One region of the Nitrobacter sp. genome, then DNA from elsewhere that is predicted to be linked to it. Evidence: predicted binding sites of a transcription regulator. Region 1 holds the regulator's gene; the other holds the start of a gene.
The links. Region 1 encodes LexA, which represses DNA repair genes until DNA is damaged. Its sites were predicted from a motif close to TGTTCNNNNTGTGTTCNG; they were not measured.

Region 1 (4,927 bases):
CCATGTGCTCTCGATTTCCGGCTATCACATGGCCGTGGTCGCCGGTGTCGTGTTCTTCGCGGTGCGCGCGCTGCTGGCGTTGATCCCGGCGCTGACGGCAGTTTTCCCGATCAAGAAATGGTCGGCGGCGGCGGCGCTCGCGGCGGTGGCGTTTTATCTGCTGCTGTCGGGCGCCGAGGTCGCGACCCAGCGCTCATTCTTCATGACGGCGGTGGTGCTGATCGCAGTCATGGTCGATCGGCGCGCCATCACGTTTCGTACGCTGGCTGTTGCGGCGATGATCGTGCTTGCGATTGCGCCGCAGGCGCTGGTGCATCCGAGCTTTCAGATGTCGTTCGCGGCAACGCTCGGGCTGGTGGCGCTGGTCCAGCTCGGGATGCCGAAACTGTTCGCGACGCCCGATCACTCGCCGACCGCGCGCGCCGCGCTATGGGGCGGCCGGGAAATCGTCACGCTCGCGCTGGCCTCGTTCGTCGCCGGACTCGCGACCACGCCCTATGCCGCGTTTCATTTCCATCGCGTGACGCCCTATGGCGTGGTCGCGAACCTGCTGGCGATGCCCGTTGTCTCGGCGCTGGTGATGCCGGCGGGACTTCTCGGCCTTGCAGCCATGCCGTTTGGCTTGGATGGCGTGTTCTGGCGGCTGATGGATTTCGGCATCGAATGGATGATCGCCGTGGCCCAGTGGGTTGCGGCGCTTCCCGGCGCCATTGGCCGCATGGCGGCGTTCGGAACGGGACCGCTGATCGCGGCGACGGCGGGCATCATTCTGCTCGGACTGCTCAGGACGCCGCTGCGCTGGAGCGGCGCGGCCATCATCGGGCTGGCGATCGCCTGGTCGCTTGCGGTAGCGCAGCCGGACATTCTGGTCTCCGCCGACGGCCGCAACGTCGGCGTGCGAGGTGGTGACGGCCGCCTGCATCTGATCAGCACGGGCAAGGACGCCTTCACCGTCAAGGAATGGCTGGCGGCCGACGCAGACAGGCGCGGGCCCGCCGATCCTTCGCTCGCGGAGGGTGTTTCCTGTGACGACGCAGGCTGCGTGGTCAAGGCGAGCGACGGCGGAATTGTCGCGCTGGCGCGGCGGCCGGATGCGATGGAGGACGACTGCCTGCGGGCGGCGGTGATGGTGACGGCATGGCAGGCTCCAGAGGGATGCCTCGCGCAGGTCGTCGATCAGGAGCGACTGCGCCGGAAAGGCGCTCTGGCGCTGCGGCGGGGCCCGGGCAGCGCAAACGGCTTTGTCGTCGATGCGGTCAGGCCCGAGCGTGTCGACCGGCCATGGTCGCCAGCCCCCGCCGATGAAAAGCCAAAGTCGATCGGCGATCGAGCGGAGCCCGCGCGTCCGATCGATGCCACGCCCGCGGCAGACGATCTCCAGCCCGACGATTGAGCGGACTGCCGGCGATCGCTATTCGCCGGATCAGTACTTGCGGTAGATGCCGATCAGCTTGCCCTGGATCTGCACGCGGTTCGGCGGAAGGATACGGACCTCGTAAGCTGTGTTCGCGGGCTCGAGCGCGATCGAGGCCCCGCGGCGGCGGAAGCGCTTCAACGTTGCTTCCTCTTCGTCGATCAGCGCAACGACGATGTCGCCGGTTTCCGCCGACTCGTTGCGCCGGATCAGCGCCAGGTCGCCGTCGAGAATTCCGGCTTCGACCATCGAGTCGCCGCGCACCTCAAGCGCGTAGTGCTCGCCATTGCCGAGCATGTCCGGCGGAACGCTGATGGTATGGCTGCAGGTCTGCAACGCTTCGATCGGCGTGCCGGCCGCGATGCGCCCCATCACCGGAACGGCGACAGGGCGGTCCGCGGCGTCGTCGACGTTGCCGCTGGGCCGGCGGACCTTGCCGAGATTGCCTTCGATGACGCTCGGCGTGAAACCGCGCCGGCCACCGCCGCCGCCGGCGGCGAGCTCCGGCAGTTTGATGACCTCGATGGCGCGCGCGCGATTGGGCAGGCGGCGGATGAAGCCGCGCTCCTCCAGCGCCGTAATCAGGCGATGGATGCCCGACTTGGAGCGCAGATCGAGTGCATCCTTCATTTCATCGAACGAGGGCGGAACGCCGGATTCCTTCAGCCGTTCGTTGATGAATCGCAGGAGTTCGTACTGTTTGCGCGTGAGCATGCCGACTTTAGTCCCCGATTGATGGCGCCCGCCGTCCGATTCCGATAACGATGGCTCGCAATGTCATGAGTTCTCGAAACAAATCATGAACGAACACTATATGTTCGATATGTGTTCCGCAAGTGTTTAATTTAGCGTCAACGGAGCGAGGTTTTACGACAACGCGAGTTTGATGATGTCGCACGGTTCACCCTTGCGGGCGGCGGGTGCGAACGGCGCGCGGACCACGAGCGCTTCCGCCGCGGCGAGATTGCCCAGCAACGAACTGTCCTGATGACCGACCGGCGTCGCGGTCGGCAGCCCCTCGGCCGAGTACGCCAGGCGCGCGCGCAGGTAATCCTGCCGTGCCTGATTGGAGGCGAGGTCCTTGCCGAGCAAAGCGCGTTCAACGCGATGGCCGACGTCCTCGCGCCCGGACAGTGCGCGGATCAACGGCACCATGAACAGGAACGCGCAGATATAGGACGAGACGGGATTGCCGGGCAGGCCGATCACGCGCATCGGGCCGAGCCGCCCGTGCATCATAGGCTTGCCTGGCCGCAGCGCGATCCGCCAGAACGCGATCTCCACGCCTTCGGCGTCGAGCGCACGCTTGACGAAGTCATGGTCGCCGACCGACGCGCCGCCGGTGGTGACGAGAATGTCGGCGCCGCTGTCGCGGGCGCGGCGGATGGCGGTCCTCGTTGCGTCCAAGGTGTCGGCGACGACGCCGAGGTCGAGCGCCTCGGCGCCTTCGCTGCGGGCGAGCGCGCGAAGCGCGTAGCCGTTGGACAGGATGATCTGTCCGGGGCCCGGCGTTGTGCCCGGCAGGACCAGTTCGTCGCCGGTGGCGAGCACGGCGACCTTCGGACGGCGATGCACCGGCAGGTCCGGGTAGTTCATGCCTGCGGCCAGAGAGAGATGGCGGTCGGTGAGATAGCTATGGGCGCGCAGCAGCACGTCACCCTCGCGAAAATCGACGCCGGCGGCGCGGATGTTCTTTCCGGCGGCGGTGGCTTCCTTGAGGATGACATGCTCGCCGTCGCGTTCGGTGTCTTCCTGGATCACGACGGTATCGGCGCTGTCCGGCACCACGCCGCCGGTGAAAATCCTCAAAGCCTCGCCGGCCTGCAGCGCCCGCGCGAGAGGCCGTCCCGCGGCGATCTCGCCGATCACATGCAGCCGCGCCGGAATCGTCGCGATGTCGGCGGCGCGCACCGCATAGCCGTCCATCGCCGACATCGCGACCGGTGGCTGGGTGCGGCGCGAGGGAAGGTCGCGTGCCAGCACCCGGCGATGGGCGTCGTCAAGGCCGACCATTTCTTCCGGCAGCGCTTCGACTCCGGCAAGAACAGCCGCTAAGGCGTCGGCAACCGCCATCAAGGGCATGACCATTTTCTCCCAGGGTCCCACCGGTCCGATTTCCGGGATCGGCGGGAGGCTGTGCGAACGTTACAATCAAAGAACTGCTGGCAAACATAGATTGCCAGATGGGTTTTTTAGATTTGGCGTCCGCCTTGCGAGGCTGCCGCCGGTCGGCTGGATCGTCGAAGAAACGAGCACGCTTCGCCGGCGTAGGACCTCATCTACAGAACTTGCGATCCGCAGACAACGTTCGCCGAACATTGCGACGGGCCGTTCAAACGGGTTCGCCCTGCTGAGGGCCGCCTCACCGGCAAGGGCTCAACTGTCTGATGAACTCCCGAACCCGAATCCTATCGAGATCATCGGGTTGGCGACATTTTCTGATTCGAGATCAAAACGCCCATGAAGGGTAGACAAACCTTAATGAGGGAACGACGGAACCGTCCGAGGCCGGGTCGGTTGTTCGAAAATCGGGAGGGGTGATTCGGGCGAGGGCAATGGTTGGAGGGCGCAGACAAGGAGGCATCCATGAAGTGGAAAAAATGGCGACGGGAATCGATCCTCGACGTCTACAATCTCGTGCTGGCTCTGGGCCTGTTTGCGACTCCCTGGTTTCTCGCGCGGGCCACAGCGACGACGGACCTCGATATCTGGGCCAGCGCCGCGGCGATCGGCGTGATCTCGGTGGCGGCGCTGCTGGCGTTCGCCCGGTGGAAGGAATGGGCCAACCTGCTGCTCGGTCTCTGGCTGATCGTCTCGCCCTGGGTTTTGGGCTTCGCCCATACCCGCGCCATGCACTTCAGCATTGGCATCGGCGTTGTGGTCGCGTTCCTGGCGGCGCTGGAAATCTGGCTGGTCTATGACAAGGAGGATGAGGCTCGCCGCCTTGCGCAGGCCGAGCATGACCGGCCGCTATTTCACTGACGGAGCCTCCGTCACGAGGTAGTGGCCGGACTTGCCGCCCTTCTTCTCGACGAGGTGAATGCCTTCGATCCTCACCCCGCGTTCGACGGCCTTGATCATGTCGTAGATGGTGAGACAGGCGACGGAGACGGCGGTCAAGGCTTCCATCTCCACGCCGGTCGGGCCGGAGACCTTGACGCTGGCCTGCACCCGGCAGCCCGGAATTTTTTTGTCGGTCTCAATGTCGAGCGTGACCTTCGACAGCGCCAGCGGATGACACAGCGGGATCAGGTCTGAGGTTCGCTTGGCCGCCATGATGCCGGCGATGCGGGCGGTGCCGAGCACGTCGCCTTTCTTGGCGTTGCCGCTTTCGATCAGCGCCAGCGTTGCTTTCGTCATGACCACCACGCCTTCGGCGACGGCGACGCGTTCGGTCGCGGGCTTGGCCGAGACGTCGACCATCCGCGCTTCGCCTTTGGCGTCGATGTGGGTGAGGGCGGGTTCGTCTTTCTTGCTGACCATATGCGTCCTTTACCCGCCCCTTGAGGGGAA
Region 2 (4,927 bases), on a different contig from region 1:
ATCCTCGACCAGGTCGGGCAGGACGAAAGGACGGCTTTCGAGTTCGATCTTGCCGGCTTCGATCTTGGAATAGTCGAGCAATTCCTCGATCAGCGACAGCAGTGCGTCGCCGGACGCCTTGACCGCTCTGGCATATGTCGTCTGTTCGGGCGTGAGAGGGGTGTCGAGCAGCAATCCGCTCATGCCGATGATGCCGTTCAGCGGCGTGCGAAACTCATGCGAGGTCATTGCCAGGAAACGCGACTTGGCCCGGTTGGCCGCGTCCGCGTTATCGCGTGCTTCAGCAAGCGCGCGCCCGGTCTCCATGCGACTGGTGACGTCGCGGCCGACGCATTGCAGTTCCGCCGGATGGTTGGCGTCGATCCGGACCAGCCCTTCGCGCCACGCAATCCAGCGCGGGCCAAGCGCGGTTTCGACACGCTGATCGTGGATTCGCGTGCCGTTCGTTTCAAGCGTGCTCTCGCCTTGCTCAAGAACGGGGAGCGCGAACCGGCTGCCGAGCAACTCGGCCCTGGAGCGCTGAGCCAGAACACAATAGGCGTCGTTGACCGAGGTGATAACGCCGTCCGAATCGCGCAGGACGATCAGGTCGCCCTGCGATTCGAAAAGGCTGCGCGCCCGTTCCTCTGCTTCCTTCAACTCCCAGTTCCGGTCCGCAAGTGCCTCGTTGTGAAGAGCGACCTTGCGAAGCTTTTTCCGCATCCAGCGCAGGCGCATGCTGAGAACTGCCAGCCCGACGCAGGCCATCGCGAAAAGAAAACTCACGCCGACTGCGAAGGTATTAGGGTCGTAATCTGCACTTCTGGCGCCGCTTATGAAGCCGTAGGCGCCTCCGAACGTGATCGAAAAGGTCGTGAAGGTCCGAAAGACAAAGCTAAGTCGGGGATGTCGCCGGACCAGGCGGCGCAGACGCGCCTTGAGCCAGAACAATCGCGCCATCATCGCTCACCCGAGTTCGTCTGTGTCCGGCATTTTCGTCCGAGGGCGGAATCCGCCGCAGGAGCGTACGCAATGCGCCGCAGCATGGGGGAACGGTGTTGCGAAGTGTTTGAGGAACCGAGCAAAAATCCCTGTCCGATGCGAACAGGGTTAAGAACGTCTTATTGACGGTCTCCGCTTTGCCGATGGAAGTGAACGCTGGTCAGGCCGCCCGCCTGAGGTCCTCCGCGAGCGCTCGATAGGACAACGCTTCGGCGATATGCAGCCGACCGATTTTATCGGCACCGCCGAGGTCAGCGAGCGTGCGGGCGACGCGCAGCACCCGGTGATAACCGCGCGCCGACAGACGCATGCTTTCGGCGGCGTCGCGCAGCAGCTTCAGCCCCTGTGCATCGGGTTGCGCGATGTCTTCCAGCGCGGCCGCCGGCGCTTCGGCATTGGTGCGGACATTCGGAAGTCCGAGCGCGGCATAGCGCGCCGCCTGAATGTCGCGGGCCGCGGCGACACGGGCCCCTACTTCGGTCGACCCTTCCGAGGCGGGTGGCAGAATGAGATCAGAGGCTGTCACGGCCGGGACCTCGATCCGCAGATCGATTCGGTCCAGCAGAGGCCCGGAAATGCGCATCTGATAGTCCGCGGTGCAGCGGTCGATGCGACCGCGCTTGCAGGCGTAACCAGGCTCGAAGGCGTGGCCGCAGCGGCAAGGGTTCATCGCGGCCACCAGCATGAAACGCGCGGGATAGGTCACGCGATGGTTGGCACGGGAGACCGCGATCTCGCCGTTCTCCAGTGGCTGCCGGAGGGAATCCAGCACGCGCGGATCGAACTCCGGCAGTTCGTCCAGAAACAGCACGCCATTATGCGCCAGAGAGATTTCTCCGGGCTTGGCGCGCGTACCGCCGCCCGTCAGCGCGGCCATGCTGGCGGAGTGATGCGGGGCGCGAAAGGGCCGGCGCGAGGTGAGGGCCCCACCGTCGATTTCGCCGGCCACCGACGCGATCATCGACACTTCCAGCAGTTCGGCCGGCGACAGCGGTGGAAGGATCGAGGGCAGGCGCGCCGCGAGCATCGATTTGCCGCTGCCGGGTGAGCCAACCATGAGGAGATGATGCCCGCCGGCGGCTGCGATTTCGAGCGCTCGCTTGGCGCTCTCCTGGCCCTTGATGTCACGAAGGTCGAGAGCAACATTTTGAGTTTCGCGAATCCGGGGCTGTGGCCGGGACAGAACCTGAGTTCCCTTGAAATGATTTGCGATCTGAATCAGCGAGCTTGCGGCGATGATCTGGATGTCCGGGCTCGCCCAGGCCGCCTCCGCGCCGCAGGCTGCCGGGCAGATCAGCCCCTCGTCGCGGCCGTTCGCTCCGATCGCGGCCGGAAGAACGCCTGCGACGGCCGCGATCGAACCGTCCAGGCCGAGTTCGCCGAGCACCGAAAATCCGGACAGGGCGTCGGAGGGAATGGCGCCGATCGCCGCCATCAGGCCGAGCGCGATCGGCAGATCGTAGTGGCTGCCTTCCTTCGGGAGATCGGCGGGGGCGAGGTTGACGGTGATTCGGCGAGCCGGCAGCGCCAAACCTGAAGCGATCAGGGCGGCCCGCACACGCTCCCGAGCCTCCGACACCGCCTTATCCGGCAGGCCGACGATGTTGAAGGCGGGCAGACCCGGCGCGACCTGCACCTGCACGTCGACCGCGCGCGCCTCGATGCCCTCAAATGCGACGGTGGATACCCGCTGAACCATGGCCGCCCCCTCTGCCTATGCGAGATTAGCTTACAACCCTCCCGAGCACAAGAACATTGAGAGAACAAAGTTCCGGATGGCAAGCACTCTCCTTGAGCGTGGTCTGCTCCTAAAACCGGTTCCGCCGTGCGCTGGCAGGCCTGGGATGGTGTCTCGAGCGTTTTCGACCGAAGTGGATATCGGTTCGCGTGAAGAAAACGCGTCAATCAGATCCTGGAGCTTGCTGATTCCATCAGAAGCGAAAGGCACTAGGCTCGTTTCGCCTCGATCCGGTCCCAGATTCGGGCAGCCACATCCGGCCCTCCGAAGGTGGCGATCGCGCGGATGCCGGTGGGGGAGGTGACATTAATTTCGGTGAGATTGCCGTCGATGACGTCGATGCCAACGAACAGCAGTCCGCGTTCGCGCAGCGAGGGGCCGATGCGCTCGCAGATCTCGCGCTCGCGGGGTGTCAGGTCGGTGGCTCTGGCGGCGCCGCCGCGAACCATGTTGGAGCGCAGATCATCCGCGGCCGGAACGCGATTGATGGCGCCGGCGAATTCGCCGTCCACGAGGATGATGCGCTTGTCGCCCTGTTTGACCTCCGGCAGAAAACGCTGGATTACCCATGGCTCGCGGAACGTCACCGAGAACATGTCGAACAGCGACCCGAAATTCATGTCCTGCGGCATCACGCGAAACACCGCGGCTCCGCCATGACCATGCAGCGGTTTCATCACCACCGCGCCGTGCTCGGCGCGAAACGAATTGATCTCGTCGAGATCGCGCGAGATCAATGTCGGCGGCATCAGTTCGGGAAAATCCATCACGAACAGCTTTTCCGGCGCGTCGCGCACGCTTGCGGGATCGTTCACCACCAGCGTCTTCGGATGGATGCGCTCGAGCAAATGAGTACTCGTGATGTAGGCGAGATCGAACGGTGGATCCTGTCGCAGCAACACGACGTCGAATGATTCCATATGCGTGCGTGTCGCATCGCCGAGCGTAAAATGATCGCCGTCCTGATCGCGCACGGTCAGCAGCTGGACCGGCGCAACCACGTCCTTGCCGCGCAGGGACAGCCTGTTCGGCGTGTAATACGAGATCGTGTGGCCGCGTCTCTGCGCCTCCAGCAACAGGGCGAACGTCGAATCGCCGCGCACGTTGATGCGCGCGATGGGATCCATCTGAACGGCGACTTTCAATTTCATGGTGCTCGTCCGTTGATTCAACCGGAGACGCGTAAGCGCCTCAGGCTATGTACTGGCGTCGAATGCACCTGGCAAATGGCGCGGCAATCGTCGTGGCGCAATCAGCATGGCGTCGAAACGAAGCTCGAAAGCTGCATGTTCGGGATGTGCCATCAGCCAGCCTTGCGCCGCGGCGATGATCCGAAGTTGTTGCCGTGGCGTCACCGCATAGGCGGCTTCATCGAGGCTGCGGCGGGCCTTGACCTCGACGAAGGCGAGAAGCTGTCGCCGCCGTGCCACGATGTCGATCTCGCCATGCGGCGTGCGAAACCGCCGCGCCAGAATCCGGTAGCCTTTGGCCATCAGAAAAGCGGCGGCGCGATTCTCCGCCGAAAGGCCCGTATGGAAGGCCGCGACCCGCTCCGGCGCTACTGTCTTCGCGCGGTCGAGGGAATCGTCCCTACCTGCGGTCATTGGCGCCCCTGGCCCGGCCTTGTCCGGCGAGTTCAAGCGCGCGGGCATAGACTTCGCGACGCGGGCGGCCCGACATTTCGACTGCCCGCGCGACGCTGTCCTTGAGGCTGCTTTGCTTCAGCGAAGTCAGCAACAGTTCGTCCAGATCTTCGGATGACATCATGCCTGCGTCAGCCGGAGGCGGGCCGACCACCAGCACAAATTCCCCCCGCGTTTCCAGCGTCTCTGCGGCTTCCGCGAGTTCTCCGAGGGGTGCGCGGCGGATATCCTCGTGCAGTTTCGTCAGTTCGCGACAGATCGCGGCGTCGCGACGTTCGAGGATGGTTGCGAGATCGCGCAAGGATTCCCGGATGCGGCTGCCGGATTCAAACATGACCAGCGTAGCATCGATCCTTGCAAGCTCGGCAAGGCGCGTGCGGCGTGCGGCCTCCTTTGCCGGCAAAAATCCTTCGAAGTAGAACCGGTCCGTCGGCAGCGCGGCGACCGCGAGCGCAGCCAGCACCGACGAGGGTCCGGGCAACGCAACGACCCGATGGCCCGCGGCAGAGACCTCGCGGACCAGCTTGAATCCGGGGTCGGAAATCAGCGGCGTTCCGGCATCGGA

Region 2: a site for LexA is predicted at 2,730-2,747, ahead of ACS3WB_RS00555 (YifB family Mg chelatase-like AAA ATPase). Genes of this name have one in related genera too.

The regions. Positions count from the first base shown of each region.
Region 1 covers NZ_JBPPLY010000003.1:321,203-326,129, reverse strand. Annotated here, with positions in the region: gene ACS3WB_RS05985 (ComEC/Rec2 family competence protein) at 1-1,393, shown strand, start outside; gene lexA (transcriptional repressor LexA) at 1,424-2,128, opposite strand; gene ACS3WB_RS05975 (molybdopterin molybdotransferase MoeA) at 2,282-3,496, opposite strand; gene ACS3WB_RS05970 (SPW repeat protein) at 4,001-4,396, shown strand; gene moaC (cyclic pyranopterin monophosphate synthase MoaC) at 4,385-4,897, opposite strand.
Region 2 covers NZ_JBPPLY010000001.1:114,408-119,334, reverse strand. Annotated here, with positions in the region: gene ACS3WB_RS00560 (response regulator) at 1-942, opposite strand, end outside; gene ACS3WB_RS00555 (YifB family Mg chelatase-like AAA ATPase) at 1,142-2,680, opposite strand; gene gshB (glutathione synthase) at 2,929-3,870, opposite strand; gene ACS3WB_RS00545 (YraN family protein) at 3,916-4,323, opposite strand; gene rsmI (16S rRNA (cytidine(1402)-2'-O)-methyltransferase) at 4,310-4,927, opposite strand, start outside.